Regions from separate parts of the Leminorella richardii genome, predicted to be linked through region 2. Evidence: predicted binding sites of a transcription regulator. Region 2 holds the regulator's gene; the other holds the start of a gene.
What was found. The regulator LexA, encoded in region 2, represses DNA repair genes until DNA is damaged. The targets are predictions, from matches to a motif close to TNCTGTATGTACATACAGNA.

Region 1: the regulator LexA is predicted to act here: its motif matches at 13,323-13,342, upstream of DQM29_RS06300 (DinI-like family protein).

Annotation. Positions count from the first base shown of each region.
Region 1 is NZ_LS483470.1:1,328,696-1,343,705, reverse strand. It holds gene DQM29_RS06360 (YejG family protein) at 1-313, opposite strand, end outside; gene rsuA (16S rRNA pseudouridine(516) synthase RsuA) at 705-1,415, opposite strand; gene DQM29_RS06350 (YecH family metal-binding protein) at 1,545-1,790, shown strand; gene radD (DNA repair helicase RadD) at 1,790-3,550, shown strand; gene rplY (50S ribosomal protein L25) at 3,672-3,956, shown strand; gene yejK (nucleoid-associated protein YejK) at 4,055-5,065, opposite strand; gene DQM29_RS06330 (YejL family protein) at 5,399-5,626, shown strand; gene yejM (LPS biosynthesis-modulating metalloenzyme YejM) at 5,795-7,570, shown strand; tRNA gene DQM29_RS06320 (tRNA-Pro) at 7,796-7,872, shown strand; gene DQM29_RS06315 (autotransporter outer membrane beta-barrel domain-containing protein) at 8,487-11,312, shown strand; partial or broken gene DQM29_RS06310 (cobalamin-independent methionine synthase II family protein) at 11,375-12,477, opposite strand; gene DQM29_RS06305 (hypothetical protein) at 12,687-13,100, opposite strand; gene DQM29_RS06300 (DinI-like family protein) at 13,366-13,608, shown strand; gene gyrA (DNA topoisomerase (ATP-hydrolyzing) subunit A) at 13,687-15,010, opposite strand, start outside.
Region 2 is NZ_LS483470.1:446,813-461,822, reverse strand. It holds gene uvrA (excinuclease ABC subunit UvrA) at 1-1,556, shown strand, start outside; gene DQM29_RS02230 (cation:dicarboxylate symporter family transporter) at 2,821-4,134, shown strand; gene alr (alanine racemase) at 4,214-5,290, opposite strand; gene dnaB (replicative DNA helicase) at 5,457-6,866, opposite strand; gene DQM29_RS02215 (quinone oxidoreductase) at 7,196-8,179, shown strand; gene DQM29_RS02210 (YfbM family protein) at 8,273-8,764, shown strand; gene DQM29_RS02205 (MerR family transcriptional regulator) at 8,898-9,275, shown strand; gene DQM29_RS02200 (aldo/keto reductase) at 9,272-10,243, shown strand; gene dusA (tRNA dihydrouridine(20/20a) synthase DusA) at 10,305-11,288, opposite strand; gene zur (zinc uptake transcriptional repressor Zur) at 11,511-11,966, shown strand; gene lexA (transcriptional repressor LexA) at 12,116-12,733, opposite strand; gene DQM29_RS02180 (hypothetical protein) at 13,540-13,863, shown strand; gene DQM29_RS02175 (diacylglycerol kinase) at 13,889-14,263, opposite strand; gene plsB (glycerol-3-phosphate 1-O-acyltransferase PlsB) at 14,389-15,010, shown strand, end outside.

The DNA of each region.
Region 1 (15,010 bases), 880 kb from region 2:
TGGCAATGCCCATGTCTTTTAAACGACCGAGCGCCAGCGCCTCATCCTGAGAGCGGATAAACAGACAGGGTTCACCGTCAACGTCGATAACGCTGTTTTCGACATCAATACCCTTAAGGTACAGGCTGATTTTAGACATAACGTCCCAGTCTCTGCCGTTAGCATAGCTAAGCAGCTTGAGGCCGATCAGATTGTCCTTATTCTGCTCTGCGCCAAAGTGAGAGGGTAGCAGGGAAGCCTCGACGCGACTACCCTCCTCCCCACCGTACCAGTGATAAAACTGGGGCAAACGCTGAAGAACAGATAGCTTCATAGTATTCACTTAAAATTTCCCGCTACAATAAAACAATTTTTTCACAAATAAGTCACATCGTAAAGGACATTGCGCACTATTCTGTTAATATTTCGTTTATTTTGCACAAAACGTTAAGGCGAGAAACACAAATCAACGCTGTCTCAGAAGAGTAGAAGGCACATTTTTCCCGTGATTGAAGGAAGAATAAGAAATCGATTCAGCAACAAACGTTGCCTTTTGGTCTGTTAATGAGAGCTACACAATGATACTCAAGTTATGTAACTTCATTAGCATTAGGAATGCTGCAGAAAACACGGATGACTTGACGTCATCCTGCAAATAGTAAAATCAGTATATTACTGAAAAAATTTAAATTTAAGTTAATGAAATGTACTCAAAGACAAGCTGATTAATCCATTCCGCTACCGTAAATGGAACCCACTTCTTGTTCGGTCAGCGCACGGTACTCTCCCGGCTCTAGCGTCGGATCCAGAGCAATTTCACCAATCCGCTCACGGTGTAGCGCCACCACGTGATTCCCTACAGCGGCAAACATCCGTTTGACCTGATGGTAACGCCCCTCTGAAATCGTTAGTCGAACCTGATGCTCATCAATAACCTCCAACGCAGCAGGCTTGGTCAAGTGTTTCTCGCCGTGAAGCTGTACACCAGCAGTAAACTGCTCTGCAGTGTCCGCCGCCAGAGGATGCGCCAGCGTCACTAAATAGGCTTTCTCACAGTGGTGCTTTGGTGAGGTTACGCGGTGAGACCACTGCCCGTCATCGGTCAGCAATACTAATCCTGTGGTGTCCATATCCAACCGCCCCGCTGCATGAAGCTTTTCCGCCACGGGTTCATCGATAAAATAGAGTATCGTCGGATTAATCGGGTCGTCCGTTGAACACACGTATCCTTCTGGCTTGTTCAGCATAAAGTAGCGTGGCCCGTTCAACTGCTGTAGCACGTTTCCGTCATAGGCCACCTCGTCATCCGGCTGAATTTTTTCGGAGCCGCTTTTCACGATGTCACCGTTAACGGTCACCCTGCCTGCCCGCAGTTCACGACCAACCAGATTACGGCTAATGCCCAGTTGCTGTGATAAAAACTTGTCCAAACGCATCTTGCTTTCCAAGAGAGAAAAAATGATGGCACAGTATATCCTCGCCGCGCCTTTAAGCCCACAGGGACTCGCGCTGAATCACGCATAAAGGCATAATAGCAGCGTGGTTCCACTTAAAGAGATCTTCTTATGTCTACGTCTTCTATTCACGGTCATCAGGTTTTGGAAATGATGCTGGCGTCATCCGAAGCCTATTCAACAGAAAGCCTGATTGCCGCTGTTCATGCCCGCTTTGGGCTGGACGCTCGCTTTCATACCTGCTCAAAGCAAAACCTTACCGCCGCGGAGCTGGTGGACTTTCTGGCCAGTAAAGGAAAGTTTGTGCCCACTGAGGCGGGATTTACCACACAGGCCAGTAAAATCTGTAGTCACTAATGGCGTTTACGCTTCGTCCCTATCAGCAGGAGGCCGTTGAGGCCACGCTGCGCTATTTTCGTCAGCGTCAGGATGCGGCGCTTATTGTGCTGCCCACGGGCGCGGGGAAAAGTCTGGTCATTGCAGAGCTGGCTCGGCTGGCTCGCGGCAAAGTGCTGGTGCTCGCCCACGTTAAAGAGCTAGTGGCGCAAAACCACGCCAAGTATCGAGCCTACGGCCTTGAGGCGGACATTTTCTCTGCTGGATTGAATCAAAAGCAGAGCTCAGCCAACGTCGTTTTTGGCAGCGTTCAGTCTGTAGCCCGTAGCCTTGAGGCCTTTAGCGACAGCTTTTCTCTATTGATTGTCGACGAGTGTCACCGCATCAGTGACGATGAAGACAGTCAGTATCAGCAGATCGTCTCTCACTTGCGCAGTAAAAATCCCAAACTGTGCCTGCTCGGATTAACGGCGACGCCCTATCGTCTGGGGAAAGGATGGATTTACCAGTATCACTATCACGGTATGGTTCGCGGTGATGAAAACAGCCTGTTTCGCGACTGTATTTATGAGCTGCCGCTGCGTTACATGATCAAGCATCACTTTCTGGTTGAACCCAACCGGCTGGACATGCCTGTCGTACAGTATGACTTCAGTCGGCTTGAAGCCAGCAGCAGCGGCCTGTTTCGTGAAGTTGACCTTAACCGTGAAATCAAGCGTCAGCGGCGTATTACTCCCCATATTGTCAGCCAGATAGAAGAGTACGCAGAGAGCCGCAAAGGCGTCATGATTTTCTGCGCCACGGTAGAGCACGCCAAAGAGGTTTTCGGGCTGCTTCCTACGGGCAGTGCCGCGCTTATCAGCGCCAATACGCCCCCTGCTGAGCGCGATCGGCTGATTGACGAATTTAAGCACCAGCATTTGCGGTATATGGTTAACGTCGCAGTGCTGACTACCGGGTTTGACGCTCCCCACGTCGATTTAATTGCTATTTTACGCCCTACTGAATCGGTAAGCCTTTATCAGCAGATTGTCGGTCGCGGTCTGCGGCTGTTTCCGGGTAAAACAGACTGTCTGATTCTTGACTATGCAGGCAACCCCTACGATCTCTATACGCCAGAAGTCGGCGGAGCCAAGCCCAAAGGAGACAGCCAGCCGGTGCAGGTTTTCTGCCCTGCCTGTGGGTTTGCCAACACTTTTTGGGGCAAATGCGGCCCCAGCGGCGAAGTCATAGAACACTACGGCAGGCGCTGTCAGGGCATTCTGGAAGATGACGAAGGCCATCGTGAACAGTGCGACTACCGCTTTCGCTTCAAGAGCTGCCCCCACTGTGGTGCAGAAAACGACATTGCCGCACGGCGGTGCCACCAGTGCCATGAAGTGCTGGTCGATCCTGACGATATGCTAAAAGACGCCCTAAACCTAAAAAACGCCAAAGTATTACGCTGTTCGGGTATGACTCTTAAGCGCGGGCAGGATGACAAAGGCGAATGGCTCAGCGTGACTTACTATGATGAAGACGGTGCAGACGTCAGCGAACGGTTTCGGCTCAAAACCCCGGCACAGCGCACGGTATTTACGCAGAAATTCCTTCTGCCGCACCACAAGGCACCGGGAGTTCCCTTTATCTGGAACGACGCGGCAGACATTATTTCCCAGCAGCAAAAGCTTCGCCATCCCGACTTCGTGGTGGCCTATCTACAGGGTGAGTTTTGGCGCGTGCGGGAAAAAATGTTCGACTATCAGGGGCGCTATCGCCGAGCCAATGAGCTGCGGGGATAGCGGTTTTATTTGCCGTGCGGTTAAAATTTCGCTAGAATCCACCGGCTTTTAAAGCACAAGACACTAAAACCCGCTGCTGGGTCGCCTGTAGCGGGTATCATTTTTTTAAAGAGAAAACATCATGTTTACACTGAATGCTGAAGTACGTACCGAGCAGGGAAAGAGTGCGAGCCGCCGCCTGCGTCATGCTAACAAGTTTCCAGCCATCGTTTACGGCGGCACCGAGAAGCCTGTTGCTATCCAACTGGATCACGACCTCGTTATGAACATGCAGGCCAAGCCTGGCTTCTACGAAGACGGTCTGACTCTGGTTATCGATGGTAAGTCTGTTAAAGTCAAAGTACAGGCTGTACAGCGCCATCCGTTCAAGCCAAAGCTAGCTCACATCGACTTCGTTCGCGCTTAATTGCCACACCGAAGCCGATGACTGGTTCGCCAGTTATCAATAAAAACGCCGCGTATTATACGCGGCGTTTTTATTTGGCTGATATCCAACTCAGCTAGCTAGTTATCGCCACCGCTCATGCGGCGCTGCAGCTGGTCTCTCAGATTTGGCGGTAGCCCCTTCAGGGTCAGCGTATCTGTCGCCGGATCCCAGAAAACCCGCTCGCCAAGCAGCAGTGCATCAAAGCTTATCGTTACGCCGCCACCGCTGCCGTTAAACTTGGTCAGCTGCTTTAGCGTCCCGCGATCTGCAGGAAAGTGATCCTCCAGCTGATAGCCGTTATCCTGCGTAAACTGGCGGAAGTCTTTTTCTCCCACTGGCGGTAGCTCTTTTGCCAGCGCGTCGATTTCAATCTCTTCTCCCGCCTGAAGCTGCCCGTTGCAGTAAGTATAAACCTGCTGACGGTAGGATTGACGTTCACCCTTATCCAGTTGCCCTTCAGCGCAGTAGTCGTCCACTGCCTGAAGCAGGCCGCGGTTTTGCGCTTTGGTGTCCAGCCCTTCGGCGGCAGAAAGAAAGTCCATGAAGAAGTCAGACACTTTTCTGCCTACCCTTCCCCGTAAAAACGTCAGATAACGCACTGACTCAGGATTAGTTTCCCACTCAGTCAAATCAACTCTGGCGACAATATCAGCCCGATCCAAATCAAGATAGTTAGTGGTAGTAATATCCAACTGCTCATTCACCAGCATGCTGCTACAGCTGCTGAGCACCGCCACCAGCAGGTACTCAACGGCCAGAAAGCGGTACTGACAAAAGACAACGATGCCGCCTTCAGCAAACGGATATTTGGCCAGCTCATCGCGCAGCCTTTGAGTGCTATCGCGGGTAAAGTCTAAAAAGGTCTGCTCACCGCGACGGTTGTTTTTCAACGCTTCCGCAAAAGCGCTTTCCTGATTAAATAGCCCAAACGCTTTGCTTTTACCGGTATAAATACGGTGAAGCTCTTCGACCATGGCTTCCGTTGCCGCGTTAGCTTCAAGGGGTGAGTCCCTTAAAACCATTTCCAGCGTTTGCTCATCGCGTTTAATGAGCTGGTGTAAAATAATATGGTCAATATTCAGGCTCATGGGGATTCCTCTGCGCACGTTTCTCTGCACGTTTCGTGTACGGTAGTCATGCGATATTCAGTCATTCGGTCGTAATGGCCGAGAATGATAGTACGGGTTGCCGTTGGTATCTATTAAAATGTGTCGTTCCGACAGACGCTTCGCACTGCGGTAATTAATGAACTATACCTTTTTTAGCACACTGTCGCAGGCCGAAGAAATGTAAACGCCTTCTCAAGCGTCGCACAATAAGATAAGAGCGGAATATTTTCTGCATAAACTACAGAAAATACTCGGGCAATACGGTAGTATAAGCAGCCTTAATGCATTAAATAAGTAGATAAGCGCAAATCTATGCCACAATCGTCCCGTTATAGCGATGAGCACGTAGAAAAACTGCTGGCCGAGCTGGTTCAGGTTCTTGAAAACAGAAAGACACCTACCGACCTGTCACTCATGGTGTTAGGCAATATGGTGACTAACCTGATTAATACCAGCATTGCTCCCGCCGTTCGTCCGGCGATCGTTCGCTCTTTTGTTGAAGCCCTTCAGGCTTCGATTAAAGAAGATAAAGCCCACTAAGAACCTATCTCAGTAGGCGTACATGGCGCAGTCAGTTTGAGCGCTGCGAGTAAACCGACGCGTACAAGCAGTACGTGAAGATGCTGAGCACTGCCCAGATTCAAACTGGCAAGTAATAGCCTGATGAGACAGCCTTTAAGGCGTTTACAGAACGAAAATAGCGTAAACATGGTGATAACCCGTCAGCCCTATAAAGAGAAAGTCTCCCAGATGATAAGCTGGGGGCACTGGTTTGCTCTCTTTAACATCATACTCAGCCTAGTTCTGAGCAGCCGCTATCTGTTCGTCACAGACTGGCCCTCAACACTGTTTGGCCGAATCTACGCTCTAGTAAGCTGGCTGGGGCACTTTAGCTTTCTGGCGTTTGCCGTTTATTTGCTGATCCTGTTTCCCCTGACGTTTGTCGTGATGTCTCAACGGCTGATGCGGGTGCTGTCTGCGGTGTTGGCGACCGCAGGGCTAACGCTGCTAATCATCGATACTGAAGTCTTTTTTCGCTTCCGACTGCACCTCAACCCAACAGTCTGGAGCCTGCTGATTAACCCGGAAGAAAGTGAACTGGCTCGAGACTGGCAGCTTCTGTTTATCAGCATTCCCGTTATCTTTCTGGTTGAGATGCTGTTTGGCACATGGAGCTGGCAGAAGCTCCGCAGCCTGAACCGGCAACGGTTTGGTCGCCCTCTGGCAGGGGTTTTCATTATGGCCTTTATGTTTACCCATTTGGCCTACATATGGGCCGACGCTAACTTCTATCGCCCTATTACCATGCAGCGCTCTAACCTGCCGCTGTCCTATCCTATGACCGCCAGACGATTTCTTGAAAAGCACGGTCTTCTGGACGCACAGGCCTATCAGGACAAGCTGGCAACGCAGGGCAACCCTGAAGCGGTTGAAGTGGAATATCCCCTTGCCAAACTCAGCTATCTGGATGAAACACCTCGCTATAATCTGCTGATGATTGTCGCTGACGGCATTCGTAACCAGAGCCTACCGCAGGACATGCCAAAGCTCTCTGCACTTGCCGATGAAAATATCCAGTTTACCCAGCACTACAGCAGTGGAAATCGACAGGATACCGGCCTGTTTGGCCTATTCTACGGCATTTCACCGACCTATATTGACGGTGTTTTAGCAGGAAGAAAACCATCAGCGCTGATCTCATCGCTGACGTATCGAAACTACCAGTTTGGCCTATTTTCATCATCAGCCTTTAACGCACCGCTGTACCGTCAGGCCCTGCTGGCGGACTTCTCTCTGCCTCAGCCTATTGGTCAAAGCAACAAAGCCACAACGGCTCAATGGCAGGAATGGTTAGAAAAACGCACTGAAGGCGACGCCTGGTTCTCCTATATTCAATATAACAACGGCGATCTTGCCGCTGCGACAAACGGCGATCTGAACGCCTTTATTCAGCGTTACCAAAGCTCTGCAACCGATATTGATGCGCAAATCGAAGCCGTAATGAATACCCTTTCCCAGCGCGGCCTCCTAGAGAACACCATTGTCGTCATTACCGCGGCTCACGGCGTTGAGTTTAACGAAACCGGCAAGCACTCAGTAGGATTTGGTCAAAACTACAGCCGCTACCAGCTACAGGTTCCTCTCATTGTTCACTGGCCAAACACGCCTGCGCAAAAGATTGCCAAGCTAACAGGGCATGAGGACGTTATGGCAACGCTGATGCAGCGTCTGATGTACGTCAGAAACGCCGCCAGCACCTACACGCAAGGTGAAGACCTGTTCACCCCTCAGCGCCGCCAGCCTTGGGTAACCGCGGGAGATAACAAGCAGCTGGCAGTGATCACGCCGGAACAGACGACGATAATCAGCGACAGCGGACGCTACCGCACCTACGACGCTGACTACCAGCGCCAGGAGCAAAAGCCTAGCCTGACATTGCTGTTACAGGTTTTAACCGAAGTCAGACGATTTATGGCCAACTAGCTCCGCCGAATCCCGCTGTAAAGTAGCACACAGCACCGGTACCATAAGGCGTCGGTGCTGTAAAAAAATCCCCGAAAGTCCTCACGACTGGAAATGCCCTAAAAGCAAACCTGATTAGCCAATCGTAAAAAGCGCTAAAATGGATAATAACTGATTAAAACAAAAGCAAACGAGCCGCTATGCTCTTGCATTCATACAAATAAGCTGTAGTATTAGCCACCTGTTCGGCACGTAGCGCAGCCTGGTAGCGCACCGTCATGGGGTGTCGGGGGTCGGAGGTTCAAATCCTCTCGTGCCGACCAAATTACCCTAGAAAATCAGCCTTTCACGGCTGATTTTTTTCGCTCTAAATTCAGAATAGCCGAGCTATTTTTCTCTTCTTTTCCTTCTCCCTCTTACCTTCAAAGCGTTTGTCATCGATTAACCTATTCTTAGCTTTTATGGGCTAAAAATAGCTAAAAACAATCTCAAAAAATAAAGACAAAAGAAACAATATCAACTTAAACACATTTAAAAAATAAAGAAATAAATGAATTAATAACAGAATGCAACTCTTTAATAATCAGGAAACATAAGAACAAACAAAACTATTTCATGCGTTATTTTATTGAGGGTAGAAATGCGCATAAAACACACCAAGAATAATCAATTGATATTAATGAAATTTTAAAAACCCCATTATCATAAAATTAATTTAAACGATCGATAAAAGACTATAAATAGCTTTTATCTATTGATTGATCAACTATCGATCTGTGAAAACGATTTCAGTAAAAAAAATAAAACAACTAATATAGAATAGAAAGAAAATCAAAAAACACTCTTTTAAAAAAACAAAATACAACTATGCCTTGGAGAACAGGCAAGCTCCATCATGCATTTTTACCCCTCATGCCAAGGAGATAATGGATTAACCATGAGAAATAAACACGCTATAAATACAGGGTCACTGCGGCGTAGCCTTTTATCGATGAGCATTTTGGCTGGCTGCCTAGGCGTTGCTTCTCCCCTTCTCGCTGCCCCAGTCACTGCGCCTCAAACAATTACCGCCAGCGACCCAGAAACCGTATGGAACTCTGATAGCCCTATCACTATCAGCAACAATAACGGCATTCTGGTGGACGGCGGAAAGCTAACGCTTAACAACGTTGCCGTCGATATTAACGGTACTCGAAATGCAGGCTATGGATTGGCTGCATCAAACAGCGGTGAAATGCATATCAACGGCGGTACCTTTGAGCATGTTAACGCGTCAAGCGTCTCTCCTGCTCTGCGAGTGACTACCGGTGGGAAAATGTATGTTGACGGCCTCACGCTAAATTCATCATCAAGATATGGCACTGAAATCACGTTTCTTGCTGAATTAGGTAAAGTGGGTCAAACACCCGGTGGGTATCTGAATGTCAAAAATTCTGAGTTTACAACCAAATCGGGATACATGCTCAACGTAACCTACGGTAGTGAAGCACACTTGGAAGATACCAAGCTTAATGTCTCCTCAGTTGGAAAAACCCAGTTTATTACTTACAGTATTCAGATCTTAGGAACAGGAAATACCTTTACTGGCAATAATCTGGAAATCAAGAGTGATGTGCTAAGCCCGGGAGCAGGATACCTGTTCCTGATTAATGACGGTAACGATTTCCAGCTCACCAACAGTACCGTCACCAGCACTAAGGGACAGGTCCTGTTCAGCGCTAGCGGGGCTCCTGTTCTAGACAATGTTGAACTAAACTACACCAGCAATGCCGCAGATCAGTCCGAAGGTCTGTACGCTATTTGGGCGAGCGGTAATGGCACAGCCTTTAACCTCAAAAACTCGACGCTAAACGTTTACGGTGATAAAACCATCGTTGGCGCACTAGTTAACGGTAATGGCACCTTTATCGCTGATAATTCAGTATTGAATATTAAAGACAACGCCCAAGCGATTCAGCTTAATAACGGCTTTGCAGAACTGAACAACAGCCAAGTCTTTGTTGAAAGAGCTGCCGTCGCCGCAGTTAGAGGTGTCAATGACACCAAACTAACGATGACTAACAGCCAGATCGAAGCCGAAGGCTGGGCAGTCGACATGACTCAGGGCAACATGATCGTTGACGCCTCAGGCTCCTCCACACTGCTTCACGGTAAAGTAGGCGCCATTTTGGCCTCGGCTCGCACTGGCGATTCAACGATGACAGTCAACCTTCTCGATGGCGCAGCCGTAGAGGGTGACGTATTAACTCGCCAAACAGGCAGCTTTGTTTCTACATTACAGATGAACCTGACTAACGGCGCCAACTGGACCGGTAACGGCCTTAATGTGGATGCAGACGGCGCCAGCACTGGTGTAGTTAACGTGTCTGTTGATAATGCATCTTGGTCAATGCCCGGCAGTTCCAATATTGACGCGTTAGTTCTCAACAGTGGTACGGTCTCGCTGTTTAATCCTGCCGTTAGCGCCTTCAGTACCTTCACGCCAAACGTGTTAACCGTCAACGACCTTAGCGGTACAGGTACTTTCGTACTGCGCACTGACATCGTCGGCGACGGCGCAGGCAACAATCAGGGTGACCTGCTGCGCGTGACCGGCACCTCTGCCGGTAGCCACGTTCTGAATGTGCTCAACAACGGCTCTGCGCAAACCAACGGTACCGAGGTGCTGACCGTGGTTGAAACCAGCGACGGCGCTGCTCAGTTTGCCATGGCCAACAAAGTGGAACTCGGCGGCTACCTGTACGATGTGCGCCAGAACGGCAACGACTGGGAGCTGTACGGTGCGCCTAAGCCTGTTACTCCGCCGAATCCGGGCAACCCCGATCCCGGCACGCCTAACCCAGGCCCTGAAATTACCACCACCGCCGACGCGGGCGCCAACTTCCTGAACATTGGTTACCTGATGAACTACGCGGAAAACCAAACCCTGCTTCAGCGCATGGGCGACCTGCGCCAGAACGGCGAGCGTGGTGACATGTGGCTGCGCGGCTTTGCCGGTAAGTTTGACTCCTTCTCCAGCGGCAAGCTCAGCAGCTTTGACATGAGCTACAGCGGTATGCAAATCGGTGCCGACAAGCGCGTTTCTGCGGATATGCCGCTGTTTATCGGTGCTTTCCTGGGTCAAACCCACGCGAGCCCGGACTACCGCTCTGGCGACGGTACGGCGAAGTCCAGCAATGCCGGTATCTACGGTACCTATATGGCTGACAGCGGCTTCTATCTGGATGCGGTGGCCAAGTACTCCCGCGTGAAGAACAGCTTTAACGTCAAGGACAGCCAGAACGCCACCGTCGACGGCAGCGGCAGCTCTAGCGGCCTGAGCTTCTCGCTGGAATCCGGTCAGAAGTTCTCTTTCGGCACCGCCGGTCAGGGATTCTATCTTGAACCACAGGCGCAGTTTACCTATGGTCATCAGGATTCGACTTCCCTCACCGCGTCTAACGGTCTGAAAGTTGACCTAGACAGCTACCGCTCCATGACCGGCCGCGCCTCTGCGCTGTTCGGCTACGAGATGTCCGCTGGTGACAATAAGGTCAATGTTTACCTGAAAACCGGCATGGTTCGAGAGTTTGACGGCGACGTCGACTATCGCCTGAACGGCTCGAAGGAAAAGCACACCTTCAAGGGCAACTGGTGGAACAACGGCGTTGGCGTCAGCGCTCAGTTGAGCAAGCAGCACGTGCTGTACCTCGATCTGGACAGCTCAACCGGCAGCAAGTTTGACCAGCGTCAGGTGAACGGCGGCTACCGCTTCTCGTTCTAATAAAACGCTAAAAAGCCCGCCGCCGCTTCCTCGGCGACGGGCTTTTTTTATGGTGCAGTTAATTACCAGATCTCAGCAGCAATGCCCGTAACCAGCTTCACCTTGTCCCACTGCTGTTGTTCAGTAATAGCATTCCCTCTTCCGTTGAGGCAAAGCCGCACTGCGGGCTTAAACACACCTGATTAAGATCCACAAATTCAGAGGCTTCTTTCAGGCGCGCTTTAATCAGTTCAGGATTTTCCAACTCGCCATTCTTTGTGGTAATCAAACCCAGCACTACACGCTGTTTCCCCGGGCGAATAAAGCGCAGCGGTGAGAAGTCACCGGAACGGTCGTTATCGTACTCAAGGAAAAAGGCATCCACGTTAACGGTGCCAAACAGCACTTCTGCTACAGGCTCATAGCCGCCTTCAGAAATCCATCGAGAACGAAAGTTGCCGCGGCACACGTGTAGCCCTACAGTAAGATCTTCTGGCTTCCCTTCCAGCGCCTTATTCAACACTCGGGCGTAAATTCTGGTCAATTCATCAGGGTCTTCCCCTCTGGCACGAACCTCAGCGCGCTGTTCGTCAGAACACAGGTAGGCCCACACCGTGTCATCCAGCTGCAAGTAGCGACATCCCGCGTCATAAAACGCACGGATCGCATCACGCCACGTGGTTGCCAAATCGTCAAAGTAGTCGTTCAGGTCAGGATAAACCGTCCGGTCTATAGCCGCCGCTCCGCCGCGAAAGTGCAAAACGCTGGGACTGGGAATAGTCATTTTAGGCTGAGCGCTGCCGCTGATACTCTTTAAAAAGCGAAAATCTTCCAGCATAGGGTGGTTGCCGAAGGCCACTTTTCCCGTTATCCGTACGCTTTGCGCCTTCGTTTGGATACCTTTAAACTGAATACCCTGCTCTGCGCTATAGAGTTCTACCCCCTCCAGTTCAGCAAAAAAGTCGAGATGCCACCACGCTCGACGAAATTCACCGTCGGTTACAACGTGTAGCCCACAGGCGCACTGCTGTGCTACTGAGGCTCGGATCGCGTCGTTTTCTACCTGACGCAGCGCCGCGGCGTCTATCACACCGCTGGCAAAACGCTCGCGAGCAGATTTGATAGCATCGGGTCTCAGAAAACTACCGACAATATCGGCGCGAAAGGGGGCTTGCTGTGGCTGCATGGGGTATCTCCTCGGTAGTGCGAATACAGTGCATTTATAATTAGACGTCTAAACATCTGAACGTCTAATTATTGGCACACCGTCAGCCTTCTGGCAAATGAGGAAATTTCACGGAACATGAAAAAAATTCATGATGCCGAATACTGGCATAAATTAGAGACAAAAAAACGGCGGAATTAAGCCGCCGCTTCAAATCTCTACTAATCATCTTAGTCCGGCTTTTTATCACCTTCATCGCGGTGCTGCTCTGAAGCTGCTCCATCAGTAGGCTTCCTGTTATTCCCATTTTTGCGCTTTTCTGATCTCTTTCCGTCAGTACGCTTCTTGCCTTCTCCAGCCTTGCGCTTCTCTGATTTCTTACCGTCAGTGCGCTTCTTATTCTCCCCGTCCTTGCGCTTTTCAGATTGTTTATCGCTATTTGACTTATTGCCATCCTTACGCTGATGATTGCCCTGCTTACCTTCTGGGCGCTTCTTGCCATTTTTATCATCGCGATCTGCAGACTGCTCTGAATGGGCAGGCGTCGATGAATGTTCTTCTCCATCCTGAGCGGCAAATGCACTCATGCTTCCTGCAAGTAACGCAACGCTGAATAGCCCAACAATAGTAGACTTTAACTTCATGATATTCCCTTTCATTTAATGGAGTTGTTTCTTACCCGCTAAAATAGAACAAATCCCTGATATGACAATGAGATTTATACAATCCTGACGTGATTTTCTTTTTTGTGCTGTTTAGAGATCTCACCACATTTACTGGCTTATTCTCACTGGTATTTATCATCGCCGCATCACCTTCTTCTTCCACCCCGTCTTTTGCCCATTGCCATCTTTTTCATCTCAATATACTATATATATATACAGTATTTTTTATCCATCGAGGTCAATCATGCAGGTTGAAATCTCCATACGTAAAGAAGACGTGCTTCCTAACGGAGCCGAGGCGGCGTTAAAAGAAGAATTGGAAAAGCGCCTGTTTTGTCACTTTGCGGACGTCCGCGTCAGAGTTAGGCGCGGCAGCGCTAACGACATCACCGTGCTGGGCGGCATGAAGTCCGATAAGGAGCTGGTCAGCGAGATCCTTCAGCAAACCTGGGAAAGTGCTGACGACTGGTTTGAAGCCTATCAGTAATATATTTCTATAAGCTATATAAATAGAAAAGCCGACGCTCAACGCGTCGGCTTTTTAGCAAGAAAGAACTAAAGCAGCTTATTCTTCGTCAGAAGACTCTACCGCATCAGAACCTTCAATCAGCGCTTCATCGCAGGCGCTTTCATCATCTTCTTCAACATCAGCAACCCGCTGTAGGCCAACAACCCGCTCGTCTTCAGCCGTACGGATAATCGTCACGCCCTGGGCATTACGGCCCACAACGCTGACTTCCGCTACGCGAGTACGAACCAGTGTGCCAGCGTCAGTGATAAGCATGATTTGATCACAGGCGTCTACCTGCACTGCGCCAACGACCTTGCCGTTACGCTCACTCACCTTGATGGAGATAACCCCCTTGGTGCCGCGAGACTTCGCCGGGTAGCTGTCCAGGCTAGTGCGCTTGCCGAAGCCGTTTTCTGTTACCGTCAGAATATCGCCGATACCGTTGGACGTTGCTTCTTCTGCACCCTCATCGTCGTCCTCTTCCGGCAGGTCGTCATTAAGCAGCGCGTCGTCTTCCAACGCCTCATCGCCATGAACCTGCGGCTTGTCGACGCCGTAAGGGACGATAAGAGAAACCACTTTATCGCCTTCAGCCAGACGAATACCGCGCACGCCGGCTGCGGTACGGCCCATTGAGCGAACCGCCGCCTCGGAGAAGCGAACCACTTTACCCATGGCAGAGAACAGCATCACTTCGTTAGCACCGCCGGTTACGTCAACGCCGATCAGCTCGTCACCGTCGTTCAGAGTGATTGCGATGATACCCGCACTGCGCGGACGGCTGAACTCAGTTAACTGAGTTTTCTTCACAGTACCATTAGCGGTTGCCATAAAGACATTGCGCCCCTCTTCATATTCGCGAACCGGCAGAATGGCGGTAATACGCTCATCCTGTTCCAGCGGCAGAATATTGATGATTGGGCGACCGCGAGCACCGCGGCTGGCTTCCGGCAATTGGTACACTTTCAGCCAGTACAGACGACCCCGGCTAGAGAAGCACAGGATTGTATCGTGGGTATTCGCCACCAGCAGGCGCTCAATAAAGTCTTCTTCTTTAATACGAGCCGCTGATTTACCTTTACCACCGCGACGCTGAGCCTCGTAGTCAGACAGCGGCTGATACTTGACGTAGCCCTGATGGGACAGCGTCACAACCACGTTCTCTTGCTCGATCAGGTCTTCGATATTGATATCAGCGGTATTGGCTGTGATCTCAGTACGACGCGGATCGTTGTACTGATCGCGAATGGCCGTCAGCTCTTCACGGATCACTTCCATCAGGCGCTCTGGGCTTTCTAAGATCAGAATCAGCGCAGCGATCTGCACTAGCAGCTCTTTGTATTCGTCCAGCAGCTTTTCATGCTCAAGGCCGGTCAGG
Region 2 (15,010 bases):
CCACTCTGCCGGAAATCTCCGAGCTCAGCATCGGCGACGCCCTGAAGTTTTTCGGCGCGCTGTCGCTCTCCGGCCAGCGGGCAAGAATTGCGGAAAAAATCCTGAAGGAAATCGGCGAACGCCTGACCTTTCTGGTTAACGTCGGCCTTAACTACCTGTCTCTGTCGCGCTCAGCGGAAACGCTGTCCGGCGGGGAAGCTCAGCGCATTCGTCTGGCCAGCCAGATCGGTGCCGGGCTGGTAGGCGTGATGTACGTTCTGGATGAGCCTTCAATCGGCCTACACCAGCGCGATAACGAACGCCTGCTGAATACGCTGATTCACCTGCGAAACCTTGGCAACACCGTTATCGTGGTTGAACACGACGAAGACGCTATTCGCGAAGCCGACCACATTATTGATATCGGCCCCGGCGCAGGCGTTCACGGCGGCAGCGTCGTCGCGGAAGGCACTGTTGAAGATATCATTAAGTCCCCAGAATCGCTGACGGGTCAGTATCTGAGCGGCAAACGTAAAATCGATATTCCGAAAGAGCGCATCCCGGCAGACCCGAATAAAGTGCTTAAAGTCATTGGCGCAACCGGCAACAATCTGAAAAACGTGACGTTAACCGTTCCGGTTGGCCTGTTTACCTGTATTACCGGCGTTTCCGGCTCGGGTAAATCAACGCTGATCAACGATACCCTTTATCCCGTTGCCCAGCGTCAGCTTAACGGCGCAGCAGGGGAAGAAGTGGCTCCCCACAAAGAAATTACCGGTCTCGAGCACTTCGACAAGGTCATTGATATTGACCAAAGTCCGATTGGCCGCACGCCGCGCTCTAACCCGGCAACCTATACTGGCCTGTTTACGCCGATCCGCGAGCTGTTTTCCGGCGTGCCGGAATCCCGCGCCCGCGGCTATAACCCTGGGCGCTTTAGCTTTAACGTGCGCGGCGGCCGCTGCGAAGCCTGTCAGGGCGACGGCGTGCTGAAGGTAGAGATGCACTTCCTGCCTGACATCTACGTCCCTTGCGATCAGTGTAAGGGCAAGCGATATAACCGCGAAACGCTGGAAGTGAAGTACAAGGGCAAGAATATCAATGAAGTGTTAGAGATGACCGTGGAAGACGCCCGAGAATTCTTTGACGCAGTACCCGCGCTGTCGCGCAAGCTGCAAACGCTGATGGACGTTGGCCTGTCCTATATTCGTTTAGGCCAGGCGGCAACAACCCTGTCCGGTGGTGAAGCTCAGCGAGTCAAACTGGCCAAAGAGCTTTCCAAACGAGGTACGGGACAAACTCTGTACATTCTGGACGAACCGACGACGGGTCTACATTTCGCCGACATCGAGCTGTTGCTTAGCGTTCTGCATCAGTTAAGAGATCAGGGCAACACCATTGTGGTTATCGAGCACAATCTAGACGTGATCAAAACCGCAGACTGGATTGTTGACCTCGGCCCGGAAGGCGGCAGCGGCGGAGGCCAGATTCTGGTATCCGGCACTCCGGAAACCGTGGCGGGATGCTCTGAATCCCATACCGGCCGATTCCTTAAGCCCATTTTGGCAAAAGGATAACGCAGCAAAGGGAGCCGAAAGGCTCCCCCTTGTTTTTCTCTGCCTTTCGATTACTTTCTCAATCTATTTTATATAAGCGGCAGTTCTTTTTGCGGCTTATATTTATAATAAATCCTGCCTGTTCATCATCATTTTACCGATAATACAGAAGAGGATAATAACAAATGTATATTTCCTCAGATGCTGCAAGAAACGTCTTACACGATTAGCCAAGTAAAAAAGCAATGACTCACTAAATTAGCACTTATCTATAATAGCAATTCCAGACACCACATTCGCGTATCAATAAAAGGGGATATGCAGCAGAAATCTCTCTCCTCGCTCCCCTTCACCGCACAGCTAAGATGCTAACCTCACTTTTACAGCCGCTGTAAAAAGAACAGTCAGATGATCGTAACTATAAATGATTAAAAATATCCGCTAGCAAATAAATATTAAAGGATAAGAAAGACTATTTTAATGTGAGAATAAATAGCAGAGTTTATCTTATCTAATAAAAATGGAATATTTTCTAAGGAAAAAAACACAGCAGTCACTGTTAATACATATATATATGCTTAAAGAATGATATTTATTCTCCTCGCCTTTTTACTATGGATTTATCGTTACCATTTCGTATATAAATCGTACTAGACCTATAGAAAAACCCAGCATCTCCGCATGCTAGCGGTGTTCTCAGAAGTCACAAAATAATGTTGTCAAGCAGGCAGCAAAGCATCCCATTTAATTTTTCTTATGTATTTAATAAATCATATTTATGTATATCGTGCATAAACACATTATTGTCTAGATAATCAATCAGTTTTATTTAAGCAAATAAAAATCAATATATTTTTTCTCATGCTCATTATCACATCCTGAGATAAAATATAGTTTCATACCGTTACCAAGTCTTGTCAGAAGGGCCTTCCCTGATATAGGATAAACTGCGCATTTAAAGGCGCTTGTAGCAAAAATAAAGTAATAATGCATGATGAAAAATGCTTTTCCCGTTTCAACACCTTATTTCTGTTAGGTACCTCATAAAAAGTCAGCTGACCTCTTTGTAAAATGCGTCTGAGGCTCTATAACAGCAATAGCGAACGGAAATTTAACACGTTTTTACTCTTTCAAAAAACGCCTCCGTTTTAGTGTCGCAAAACAGAAAAGCCCGAATTCAGGTTACTCAACTCTCCGCAGTGACTCTCTAACCGATGCATGATTCCTTTCGTTTTGCTCTCATTAACACAATAAGTTTACATCAGTAACGGCTAAGGCAAACGCGATGACAAATCATACTCATACCCTGGAAAAAGAAGCTGTATCCTATGCTTCTCCTCCTAAAAAGGCCTTCTGGAAAGGACTTGGCTTTCAAATCGCCGTCAGCATGATTTTAGGTATTTTAGTCGGCTTTTTGTGGCCGGAATTTGCCACTAGCCTGAAGCTATTGGGGGATATTTTCTTACGGTTGATTAAAAGCGCCGTTGCTCCGCTCATTTTCTTAACCGTCGCGCTCGGTATCGGTGCCGCAGGTGACATTAAGCAGGTAGGTAAAGTCGGCCTGTCCGCCATCATCTACTTTGAAATCGTCTCTACCATCGCCATCCTGTTTGGCTTCGGCATGGGTGAACTGTTTAGCGTCGGCAGCGGTACCGTTTTAGCCGAAGGACAGGTCAGCGCACAGGCCAGCAACCTGATTCAGGCCTCGCAAGCGACGCCTAAGTCATTCGGTCAGTTCTTTCTGGAAATCTTTCCCGAAAGCTTTATGGGCGCCTTTTCAGAAAATAACCTGCTGCAGGTTTTAGTTCTGGCGCTGATGTTCGGCTTCGGTATTCTGCTGTTAAAAGAAAAGGAGCGCGTCGTTGTTGAAAAAGCGCTTAACTACGTCGCTCACGCTTTCTTTAAGTTTATCCACGTTATCATGCTGCTGGCGCCGATCGGCACCTTCGGTGCGATTGCCTATGCAGTAGGTAGCAATGGGGTAGACATGCTGATTAAGCTTACCTGGCTAGTCGTTGCCTTCTACATTACGCTGATTCTGTTTGTTGTCATTGTACTAGGCACCGTTTGCCTAATCTTTAAACTCAACCTGTTTGACATCATTCGGTTTATCAAAGACGAGCTCTACATTACCTTTGGTACCGCATCTTCAGAAAGCGTTCTGCCCCGGCTGTTGGAAAAGCTGCCCAAGTACGGCGCTTCGCGTCAGACGGTAGGGCTAGTGCTGCCTACCGGTTACGCCTTTAACCTCGACGGTACCTCAATCTATATGTCGATGGGGGTTATCTTTCTGGCGAACGCCTACGGCATTCCGCTTAGCCTTGACCAGCTGTTCGGTATCCTGCTGATTATGCTACTGACGTCTAAAGGCGCTGCAACCGTTTCTGGCGGTGCGTTCGTGGTGTTTGCTGCTACGATCACGACAACGGGCCTCCTGCCGCTTGAAGGCGTTGCCGTTATGTTCGGCGTGTATCGCTTTATGTCCATGGCGCTGGCCGTGACTAATATTATCGGCAATACCGTCGCAACCATCGCCGTCGCGAAAATTAACCACGAATATCACCCTAGCCGCCGCCAGCCGCTGGATGAGGAAGATTAATCGGGATAGCTGGCAAGAGAGCCAGTAATAAACAAACAGGGCGCCTTTTGGGCGCCCTGTTTGTTTTACTGTTCTTAACCTACCCTACGTATTTAGTCGCCACCCGGGCAGTCAGCTTAGTAATCAGCTCATAGGGAATGATGTGGGTATATTCTGCGATCGTCTCAACCGGCAGCCCCTCTCCCCAAATAACCGCTTCATCACCTACGCGATCCGTTGCGTCTGGCCCCAAATCTACCGTAATCATGTCCATTGAAACCCGACCAACTAGAGGCACGGTGCGCCCGTTAATCAGTACGGGCGTCCCCGTTGGTGCATCCCGTGGGTATCCATCGCCGTAGCCGATAGCAACAACACCGATGCGCGTATCCCGCTCACTCACCCACGTACCGCCGTAGCCAACCGGCTCTCCGGCCTTGTGTTCGCGCACGGCAATCAGGCTAGCCTTCAGGGTCATCGCCGCCTTCAGGCCAAACTGTGATCCTACGCTGTTTAGCAAGGGAGAAACGCCGTAAAGAATAATACCCGGGCGGATCCAGTCGCGATGGGCCTCAGGCCACAGCAAAATCCCACCTGATGCGGAAAGCGACTGAAGCCCCGGTTTACCGCTAACAAAGGCGTCAAACCGGGAAATCTGCTGGCGGGTCGCGTCAACTTCTGGCTCGTCGGCACGGCTAAAGTGTGTCATCAGGTTGACCGGCTGCACCACGTTTTTACAGGCGCTAAGGCGCGTATAAAATTCCTCTGCCTGTTCAGGGCGAAAGCCAAGCCGATGCATGCCGGTATCAATCTTCATCCAAACGCGAACCGGGAACTCAAGATTTACCTCTTCCAGCGCTTCGAGCTGTTCCACGCTGTGTACAACGGTCTCGATATTGTTAACCACCAGCATCGGCAAGTCTTCGGCACAGAAAAAGCCTTCCATCATCAGGATAGGCTTAATCACGCCACCTGAACGCAGCGTCAGCGCTTCTTCAATGCGCGCCACGCCAAAGCAGTCTGATTCAGGTAACGTATGGGCAACCTCTAGCAGGCCGTGGCCATAGGCGTTCGCTTTAATGACGGAAATAGCGCGACACCCCGGCGCCATTTCGTGAATACGCCGAAGATTGTGCCTGAGCGCGTTGCGATCGATGACCGCCGTTGCCGAAATCATGTTGGATCCTTAGTTAATCAATACGAAAAGAGTAGCGCTCCGGGCGCCGCCATAGGATTACCGCTATTATTCGGTTGCCTATGTGAAGCCGATATGAAATGGAAACGAAACCGTCGTGAAGCGGTAAAAAAAGCGTTCGTTGGGGGGCGCTATTCCTGAAAGTGCACTATTCGTCATCAAACTGCATTGGCCCCGCGTAGTTATCAAACCGGGACCACTGCCCCTGGAAGGTCAAGCGGATAGAGCCGATGGGGCCGTTACGCTGCTTGCCGAGAATGATCTGCGCGATGCCCTTCTCTTCGCTGTTCTCGTTGTACACCTCATCGCGGTAGATAAACATGATGACGTCGGCATCCTGCTCGATAGAGCCGGATTCACGCAAGTCCGAGTTAACCGGGCGCTTGTCTGCACGCTGTTCAAGACTACGGTTTAGCTGAGACAGCGCAACCACTGGCACCTGTAGCTCTTTAGCCAACGCCTTCAGCGAGCGGGAAATCTCGGCGATTTCCAGCGTTCGGTTATCTGACATAGCAGGGACCCGCATCAGCTGCAGGTAGTCGATCATAATTAGGCTCAGGCCACCGTGCTCGCGGAAAATACGGCGCGCCCGCGACCGCACTTCCGTTGGCGTCAGGCCGGATGAGTCATCGATGTACATATTGCGCTTTTCGAGCAGAATGCCCATGGTACTGGAAATGCGCGCCCAATCCTCGTCGTCCAGCTGACCGGTACGGATACGAGTCTGATCGACACGGGACAGGGACGCCAGCATACGCATCATAATCTGTTCGCAGGGCATCTCCAGACTGAAAATCAGTACTGGCTTTTCCTGCATCATCGCCGCGTTTTCACACAGGTTCATCGCAAACGTGGTTTTCCCCATTGAGGGACGAGCCGCCACGATAATCAGGTCAGACTTTTGCAGCCCAGCGGTTTTCTTATCCAGATCGTGGAAGCCGGTAGACACCCCAGTCACACCGTCGTGCGGGCGCTGATAGAGCTGCTCAATACGGCTAACTGTCTCCTCAAGGATCTGATCGATGCTCTTGGGGCCTTCATCTTTATTCGAACGGCTTTCAGCGATTTGAAAAACGCGAGATTCGGCCAGATCCAGCAGGTCTTCACTGCTTCGCCCCTGCGGGTCGTAACCGGCGTCAGCGATTTCATTGGCGACAGAGATCATCTCCCGCACGACCGCACGTTCGCGAACGATATCAGCATAAGCGCCGATGTTGGCGGCGCTAGGGGTATTTTTTGACAGCTCAGCCAGATAGGCAAACCCGCCCACCTGATCCAACTCACCCTTTTGTTCAAGAGATTCAGAAAGCGTGATCAGATCGATAGGATTACTCTGCTCCAGCAGCCTCTGCATTTCAGTAAAGATAATGCGGTGCGGGCGGCTGTAGAAATCCCCTGACGTTACGCGTTCGGAGACGTTGTCCCAGCGTTCGTTGTCCAGCATCAGACCGCCAAGAACAGACTGTTCAGCCTCTATGGAGTGGGGCGGCATTTTCACGCCTTCAATCTGACGATCGCGAGATTCAGCCGGTTTGTTGAAGGGTTTATTTCCTGCCATAGTGAAAGCGTCGCTCAAAATACATTACTGAAGAAGGGGAAAAGTATACCCTCTATTGCCTACGATCGACACTGACAAGTGCAGTTTGTCAGCGAGCAGACAAACTGAACGCGCACTGAATCCGGCTCACTCCCTCTGCTCGCTCAATTTCGTGACGCCCACAGGCTACGTTAACGATTCCGAAGAGTATAATATAGGCAACGAACGTTGAGTCATTCCACGAATCACTACGAGACTATCCCACCACTGTACACGGGCCGCTTTATACCCGAAGAGAAATGGGGAGCCTCGCTTCCGTCCTTTGAGAATGAAAGCTACGAGGAGTTCACATGGCAGCGCGTATCCAGTTCAGTCAGCACGGCGGCCCAGATGTTTTGGACGTTGTTGAGTTCACACCCGCCGAGCCGAGCGACAATGAAGTTCAAATAGAAAACCACGCTATCGGCATTAACTATATCGATACCTATATTCGCAGCGGACTCTACCCCGTTCCCAGTCTGCCCAGCGGTTTGGGTACTGAAGCGGCTGGCGTCGTTGTGAAGGTCGGGCGAAACGTTCAACACTTAAAACCCGGCGATCGAGTCGCCTATGCTCAGGCGCCTCTTGGTGCCTACAGCTCTGTGCACAATGCTCCAGCGGATAAAGTCGTAACGCTGCCAAAGTCCATCAGTTACGAGCAGGCAGCGGCTTCCCTTCTAAAAGGGCTCACCGTTTACTACCTGCTGTATATGACCTACCGCGTTAAGCCCGGTGAAATCATTCTGTTTCACGCGGCGGCCGGTGGCGTTGGCCGCATCGCCTGTCAGTGGGCCAAAGCGCTAGGGGTAAAGCTTATCGGCACAGTTGGCAGCGCAGAGAAAGCCGAACAAGCCAAGAAGGACGGAGCCTGGGCCACGATTAACTATCGGGAAGAGAATATTGCCGAGCGCGTTGCAGCCCTGACAAATGGTGAAAAAGTCAACGTTGTCTATGATTCCGTGGGTAAAGACACCTGGATTGCCTCCCTCGACAGCATTCGCCCTCTTGGGCTGATGGTCACTTTCGGTAATTCATCCGGGCCAGTAACCGGTGTCGATCTGGGAATTCTGAACCAAAAAGGCGGCCTGTACGTTACTCGCCCGTCTCTAGGACACTATTTGAAAACACACACCCAGCTACAGCAGGCGGCTAACGAGCTGTTTTCCCTTGTCGCCAGCGGTGCGATTAACGTTGACGTTCCCGCCGAGCAGCGCTTCCCGCTAAGTGAAGCCGTTCGCGCTCATCAGACGCTGGAAAGCCGCAGCACTGTGGGCTCGTCACTGCTGATCCCCTAATGTTCCACGCGCCGAAGATGCCAAATCTCCGGCGCTGCTTTATCATGAATTAACCAAATCATGGGTTAACTAAACTAAGAAGAGAGAGTTCCTATGGGTATGCTTGCCCGCTATATCGCCGTCAGTGAAGACGAGCTCAACCGACTGATTGACTTAGGCGACGAACCGATAGTCGATGAAATTGACGCGCTGGAAGAAAAAAACCCGACGCTGGATCTGGATAAAATGTGGGACGGCCTGCACTTTATCCTGACGGGCGTCTCTGCCAGTGAGCCGTTAGAAGGGGATCCGCTTAGCGATGCCGTTGTCGGCGTTCACGTTATCGATGATGAAACCTTTATTGCCGCAACGGGGCACAACGAGCTGGAAGAGATTATTCGCGCCCTGAGCAGCATTGACAGAGCGCAGCTCAAGAGTGAGTTTTCTCCCAGCCGCCTCAATGAAGAAGACATTTACCCAAATATCTGGCTCTCGGAAGATAGCGAAGCGCTGTTCAGTGAACTGACTCAGTCGCTAGACCAGCTTCTCCATTTTTATCAGCAGTGCCGGAAAGACGGCAGCCACGTTCTGGTAACGATTTACTGATGTTAGTTAGAGGCCGCAGGCACCTTTCGAGCGGCCTTTTTTCTCCTTTCTTAAAGAATCATTTTCTTTCTTGACTTAGAGCGTACTCTAACCCTTAGAGTTATTCATCCCAGAGACGAGAAGGCAATTTCCTATGAAAATCGGCACATTGGCAAAAAAGGTCAGGCTGACGCCACACACATTGCGCTACTACGAGCGCATCGGCCTGCTGCCACCGATTTATCGCGATGCCAGCGGGCAGCGCGACTATGATGACGCGACGCTTCAAAGGCTGGATTTTCTCGGCAAGATGAGAACAACTGGCATGCCTCTGCGCCAAATGCAGCACTATGTGACGCTCGTTGCCGAAGGAGACAACACTCAACATGAGCGCCGAGCGCTTTTGGAAGCGCACCGTGACGTGGTTCGCGCCCGTATTCTTGAGCTGGAAAGCTGCCTCGCCGTACTGGATAAAAAGATCGAGGGCTATTGCTCTTTCCCTATGTCAGACACAGCAGGAGATCCCCAATGAAATACGTACGATTTGGTTCAACTGGCCTTAAGGTATCCCCCATCTGTTTGGGCTGCATGACCTACGGCAGCCCGCAGTGGCGTGAGTGGGTGCTAAACGAGGAACAGACTCGCCCCTTTATTAAAAAGGCGCTGGATCTCGGCATTAATTTTTTCGACACCGCCGATATGTACTCCAAAGGCGCCAGCGAAGAGGTGCTGGGCAATACGCTGCTCAAGATGGTACCTAGGGACGACGTGGTTATCGCCACTAAGGTGTTTAACCCAATGAGCGACAGCCCAAACGATCGCGGCCTGTCGCGCAAGCATATCCTTGCCAGTATCGACAATTCGCTAAAGCGTTTGGGTACTGACTATATCGATCTCTATATTATTCATCGATTCGATCCAGAAACCCCTATCGAAGAGACAATTGACGCATTAGACACCGTGGTTCGCTCGGGAAAAGCGCGCTATATCGGCGCCTCTTCGATGCACTCATGGCAGTTTATGCGCATGTTGGATCTTCAGGAACGCCACGGGATGGCGCGCTTTGTCTCCATGCAAAATCACTATAACCTGATTTACCGTGAAGAAGAGCGGGAAATGCTGCCGCTGTGCCGGGAAATGGGAATCGCCGTTACGCCTTGGTCGCCTCTGGCTCGAGGCGTCCTAACGGGCTCAAGGAAGAATGCCACCGTGCGTGCGGCAACCGATGCTCCGGCACATTCGTGGTACAACCATCAGGAAGAGGAAGACGAGCTGGTCGCTGCCGTTGAACAGGTTGCAAGCGCGCGCGGTATTCCTATGGCACAGGTAGCGATGGCCTGGGTTCACAGCAAGCCGGGCATTACGGCACCGATCGTCGGCGCGTCCAAGCCTCATCACCTTGACGATGCTATCGCTTCACTGTCTATCACTCTGACCGATGAAGAGATTGCTATACTGGAAGCCCCCTATCGCCCCAGAGAGCTGGCCGGGCACGAATAGCGGTCAATAAAAACAAGAAAGGCGACCGCGCGGTCGCCTTTCTTTTATCGATTCGCTGCCGCTACGTGTCTTTCCCGGAAACAAATGCGAGGGCTTGGCGAAGAATCTCAACGTCTGCTCCTGCCTTATGGGCATTTTCACTCAGATGGCGGCGGAACTGCCGCGCACCGGGCACCCCCTGAAACAGCCCCAGCATATGTCGAGTAATGTGCCCAAGGTAAGTCCCCTTAGTCAGCTCGCTTTCAATATAGGGATACATCGCTTCAACCGCCGCTGCGGGAGCAAGCGGTTCAGCACAGTCACCGAACAGCTCCCTGTCAACGCAGGCAAGAATGCCTGGGTTTTGATAGGCCTCTCGCCCCATCATCACGCCGTCAACGTGCTCAAGGTGTCCTTTCGCCTCCTCAAGACTTTTCACACCGCCGTTGATGCAGATCGTTAAGTGTGGGAGCTCCTGCTTAACGCGATAAACTCGATCATAGTCCAAAGGAGGGATCTCTCTGTTCTCTTTCGGACTCAGCCCAGATAGCCAAGCTTTACGCGCGTGCAGCGTAAAACTCTGGCAGCCGCCCCGCTGGGAGACGACTTCAATAAAGCGCTGTAAAAAGGCATAGCTGTCGCTATCGTCAATACCGATTCGGGTTTTCACCGTCACGGGTATAGTCACGGCCTCTTTCATCGCGGCAACGCAGTCTGCCACTAGTTCAGGCTCCGCCATCAGGCAGGCGCCAAAGCGCCCGTTTTGCACGCGATCGGACGGGCATCCTGCGTTCAAATTGATTTCGCTGTAGCCCAAAGCCTCTGCCCGCGCCGCGCACTCTGCTAGCGCCGCGGGATCGCTCCCCCCCAGCTGTAGCGCAACCGGCTGCTCTTCCCGGCTATAGCCCAGATAGTCCCCTTTGCCAAACAGGATTGCACCCGTCGTCACCATTTCGGTATACAGCAGGGTTTGCCGAGTGAGTAAACGATGAAAATATCGGCAGTGGCGATCTGTCCAGTCCAGCATGGGAGCGACGGAGAAGCGGTGAGAAGGAAATTGGGACATCGACGTAAAATTCACTCTTTTGGTTTTATCAAAGTCGCTGCTGTGCTTTATTTTCAGCACAGCAGCGTCATAAAAGGCCGATAATTGTAACACAGCAAGCGAATAAAGCCTCAGCGCCAAGCGCCTTTCTCCCACACGGCTCACGGATGCGTAAAGCTCCCTATCGGCGTTCTTGCTCTAGCGTGGTAGTATTGGCTTTCTGTTTATCAGGAGAGAAGTAAGATGGTCTCAGTTAACATCACCTCAATGTTAGCCAAAGCGCAAAAGCTGTGTGAACAGCGAGCCGTTCGCCTGACGCCACAGCGTCAGCTGGTTTTGCAGCTAATGGCCGAGCAGCCAAATGCCATCAGCGCTTACGATCTGCTAGACCTGCTGCGGGAATCAGAACCACAGGCGAAGCCGCCTACGGTTTATCGCGCTCTCGATTTTCTTCTTGAACAGGGCTTTATTCACAAGATTGAGTCCACCAACAGCTACGTCGTTTGTCACCACGTTGGTGAACCGCTGCATACCTCCGCCCTGTTTATCTGCGACAGCTGTGGACTGGTGGCTGAGCACCACGCTAAAGGTATAGACAAACTGCTTAAGTCGCTGGCGGATGAAAGCAGCTTCACCATTCAGCACAGCGTGCTTGAAACGCACGGTACCTGTGGCCAGTGCAATAAGCAAAGCGCATAGCTCCGTTAGCTCCCATAGGGCTCTCGCTTACCCCCTCTCGACAACTGAACCCAAACTCCGCACGTAAAAAAAGCGCCCGAAGGCGCTTTTAGCGTTAACGCGCTGACCGAAGCAGCATCAGTGTACTCGATCGGTCAGCTTGATATTTCTTACATCCAATCACCGTTACGGATAACGCCAACGGCTAAGCCTTCGATCGTCAGGCTCTGCTCGCTTAGGTCAACTACAATCGGAGAGAACTCTTCATTTTCCGGCAGCAGCTGAACGACGTTGCCCTGCTTTTTGAGACGCTTGACGGTGACTTCATCGTCGATGCGCGCAACCACAACCTGCCCGTTGCGGACATCCTGCGTCTTGTGAACGGCTAAAAGATCGCCATCGACGATCCCGATGTCTTTCATGGACATACCGCTAACCCGTAGCAAAAAGTCAGCGTGTGGGCGAAACAGCGCCGGATCGACGCGGTAGTGGCTTTCAATATGCTCCTGTGCCAGCAGAGGTTCCCCTGCGGCAACTCGCCCAATCAGCGGCAGGCCCGTCTCTTCCTCCGCCTCTTCCATCAACAGCCGAATCCCTCGGGAAGCACCAGTAACGATTTCAATAACGCCCTTTCTCGCCATTGCTTTCAGGTGCTCTTCTGCAGCATTAGGGGACTTAAAGCCGAGCGTTCTGGCAATTTCCGCTCTGGTTGGCGGCATACCGGACTGACCAATATGCTCGCGAATCATGTCATAGATCTGTTGCTGCCTAGCGGTTAATGCTTTCATCTCTCGATTCCTTCAGCCTGTTTTTTTATACAGTAATGCTGTGAGTATATACAGGTATCAGACATATGGGAACCACTAAACAACATAATTACGAGGCGTATCTAAAAATGCATCCTAAAGAGTCCTCAGAAAAGGAACGATGATTCATTTGAACTATATTTACCATCCCCATCGGAAATAGCACATAAAATAACGTAATGGTACTTTTTCCTATTGTTATAACGAATGATTAACGTTTCGATCGTGCATCAAAAGACTTAATTAATAAAAAGTATGTATATAAAGCAAGACGTCATTTGCCAAAGCAATAAGGAATATTTCATAAAATTTAAAAATAGCAAACTGACGCACTGCCTAAAGCCAAATAAAGGGGAATTTCATCTTGTATTTTTTCAGAATCAAACTCTATTCACAAAGAAATAGTTTACTTTATAAATTAATTGACAACCAGCTGATGGTGCTGGAAAATGGCGCCACATCGCTACGTGCTGTAACGATGCATTATAAACGAAATATTGCATTTTCAATTCAGGGGGAGAAAGCCTTATCCCTTTCTCCTCTCTTTTTTATTTGAAAAAAGCGAATACGATAGAATTAAAAGCATTAAGACTGTTTAATGCAAAAAAATGATCTGGGGAACCTCTCGTTTTAAGTAAATTATTTAACTCACGTCGTCTTTACTTTTTATTTATAAATAAACGATAACAGAATAAAAACTACGGATACTCATCAGGGAAATAGCTATCAACGAATATATCCGCTACGGCGCATTTATTACGGGAAAAAAGCACTGTGACGGTATTCACGTGATAAATGCCAAAACGCGAGAGTCTCAGTGCACCGTCTGCCATCGTCACTTTATCCTTCCAGCACCGGGGCTGCACATAAAAAAGCAGCTAGATGCGGGCTGTGAACACTGCGACTGGAGCAGGCTTCACTCCCGCATCATTATCGGCTTTCATTACCTCGAAGACGAACTGGCCTTTGAATATGAAAGCTGGGGCGATACACAGATACACTATCTGGCCGACAGCAGCCATCCTCTCTATCGCTGGCTGATGGAGCAGGTTGAACAGAAGCGCCGCATGATCCACACTGCGTACACTTCGGCTCGTAGCCCTCGCAACTAAACTCGTCTGATCGCCTGACAGACAGTCAGGCAGCTCCCCAGAAGTGCTGATACAGTATGCTGCCCCAGATAAACAGCGCAATCAGAGCCGCTATCAGTACCGCAGCAGATCCCATATCCTTAGCTCTACCAGAAAGCTCATGGCGCTCGCTGCCGATGCGATCGACAACGGCCTCTATCGCACTGTTTAGCAGTTCAAAGACCACCATGAGTGCGACCGAGCCTATTAGCAAAATTCGTTCAACGAGGGAGACATCGAGCCAGCACGCGACTGCTGCTGCGACAATAAACAGAATGCTTTCCTGGCGAAACGCCGCTTCGTGCCGCCAAGCGGCGCATAATCCCTTCCACGAGTACCCTGCGGCCTTTACGATACGCGTCAATCCTGTTGCCTGATTCATTTATTCACCGTTGATTGGCAGATTCTTTCCAAATTTTAGCAATTATCAGTAACCACATCATCACAGATTGCGTACAGTTCTGGTATTCTTGCGTTTCATTATCCAGTAAGAGGCACACGTTATCTATGTCCGGTTGGCGAAATCTTTACTATAAACTGTTGAATATTCCTATAAAAACGTTGGTTCGTAGCAAATGTATTCCTACCGATCCGGTGGCCGATTTAGGTCTGGATACCACTCGCCCAATTCTGTACGTTCTGCCCTATAACTCAAAGGCAGACCTGCTAACGCTGCGCGCCCAGTGTCTGGCACAAGAATTACCCGATCCTCTTGAGCCGTTTGAGATAGATGGTCAGCTGCTTCCACGCTATGTATTCATTCACGATGGCCCGCGCGTTTTTAGCTACTATGCGCCAAAAGAAGAGTCAGTGAAGCTGTTTCACGACTACCTCGATCTGCACCGCAATCACCCCACTCTGGATATTCAGATGGTGCCGGTTTCTGTGATGTTTGGTCGCTCTCCCGGCCGTGAAGGCCATGAGTCTCACGACGGGCCTCGCCTTCGCCTGTTTAACGGTATTCAAAAGTTCTTCGTCATCCTTTGGCTTGGCCGCGATAGCTTTGTCCGCTTCTCGCGCATCGTTTCGCTCCGCCACATGGCTGACGAACACGGTACTGATAAGACGATTGCCCAGAAGCTGGCTCGCGTAGCGCGCATGCACTTCTCCCGTCTGCGGCTTGCCGCCA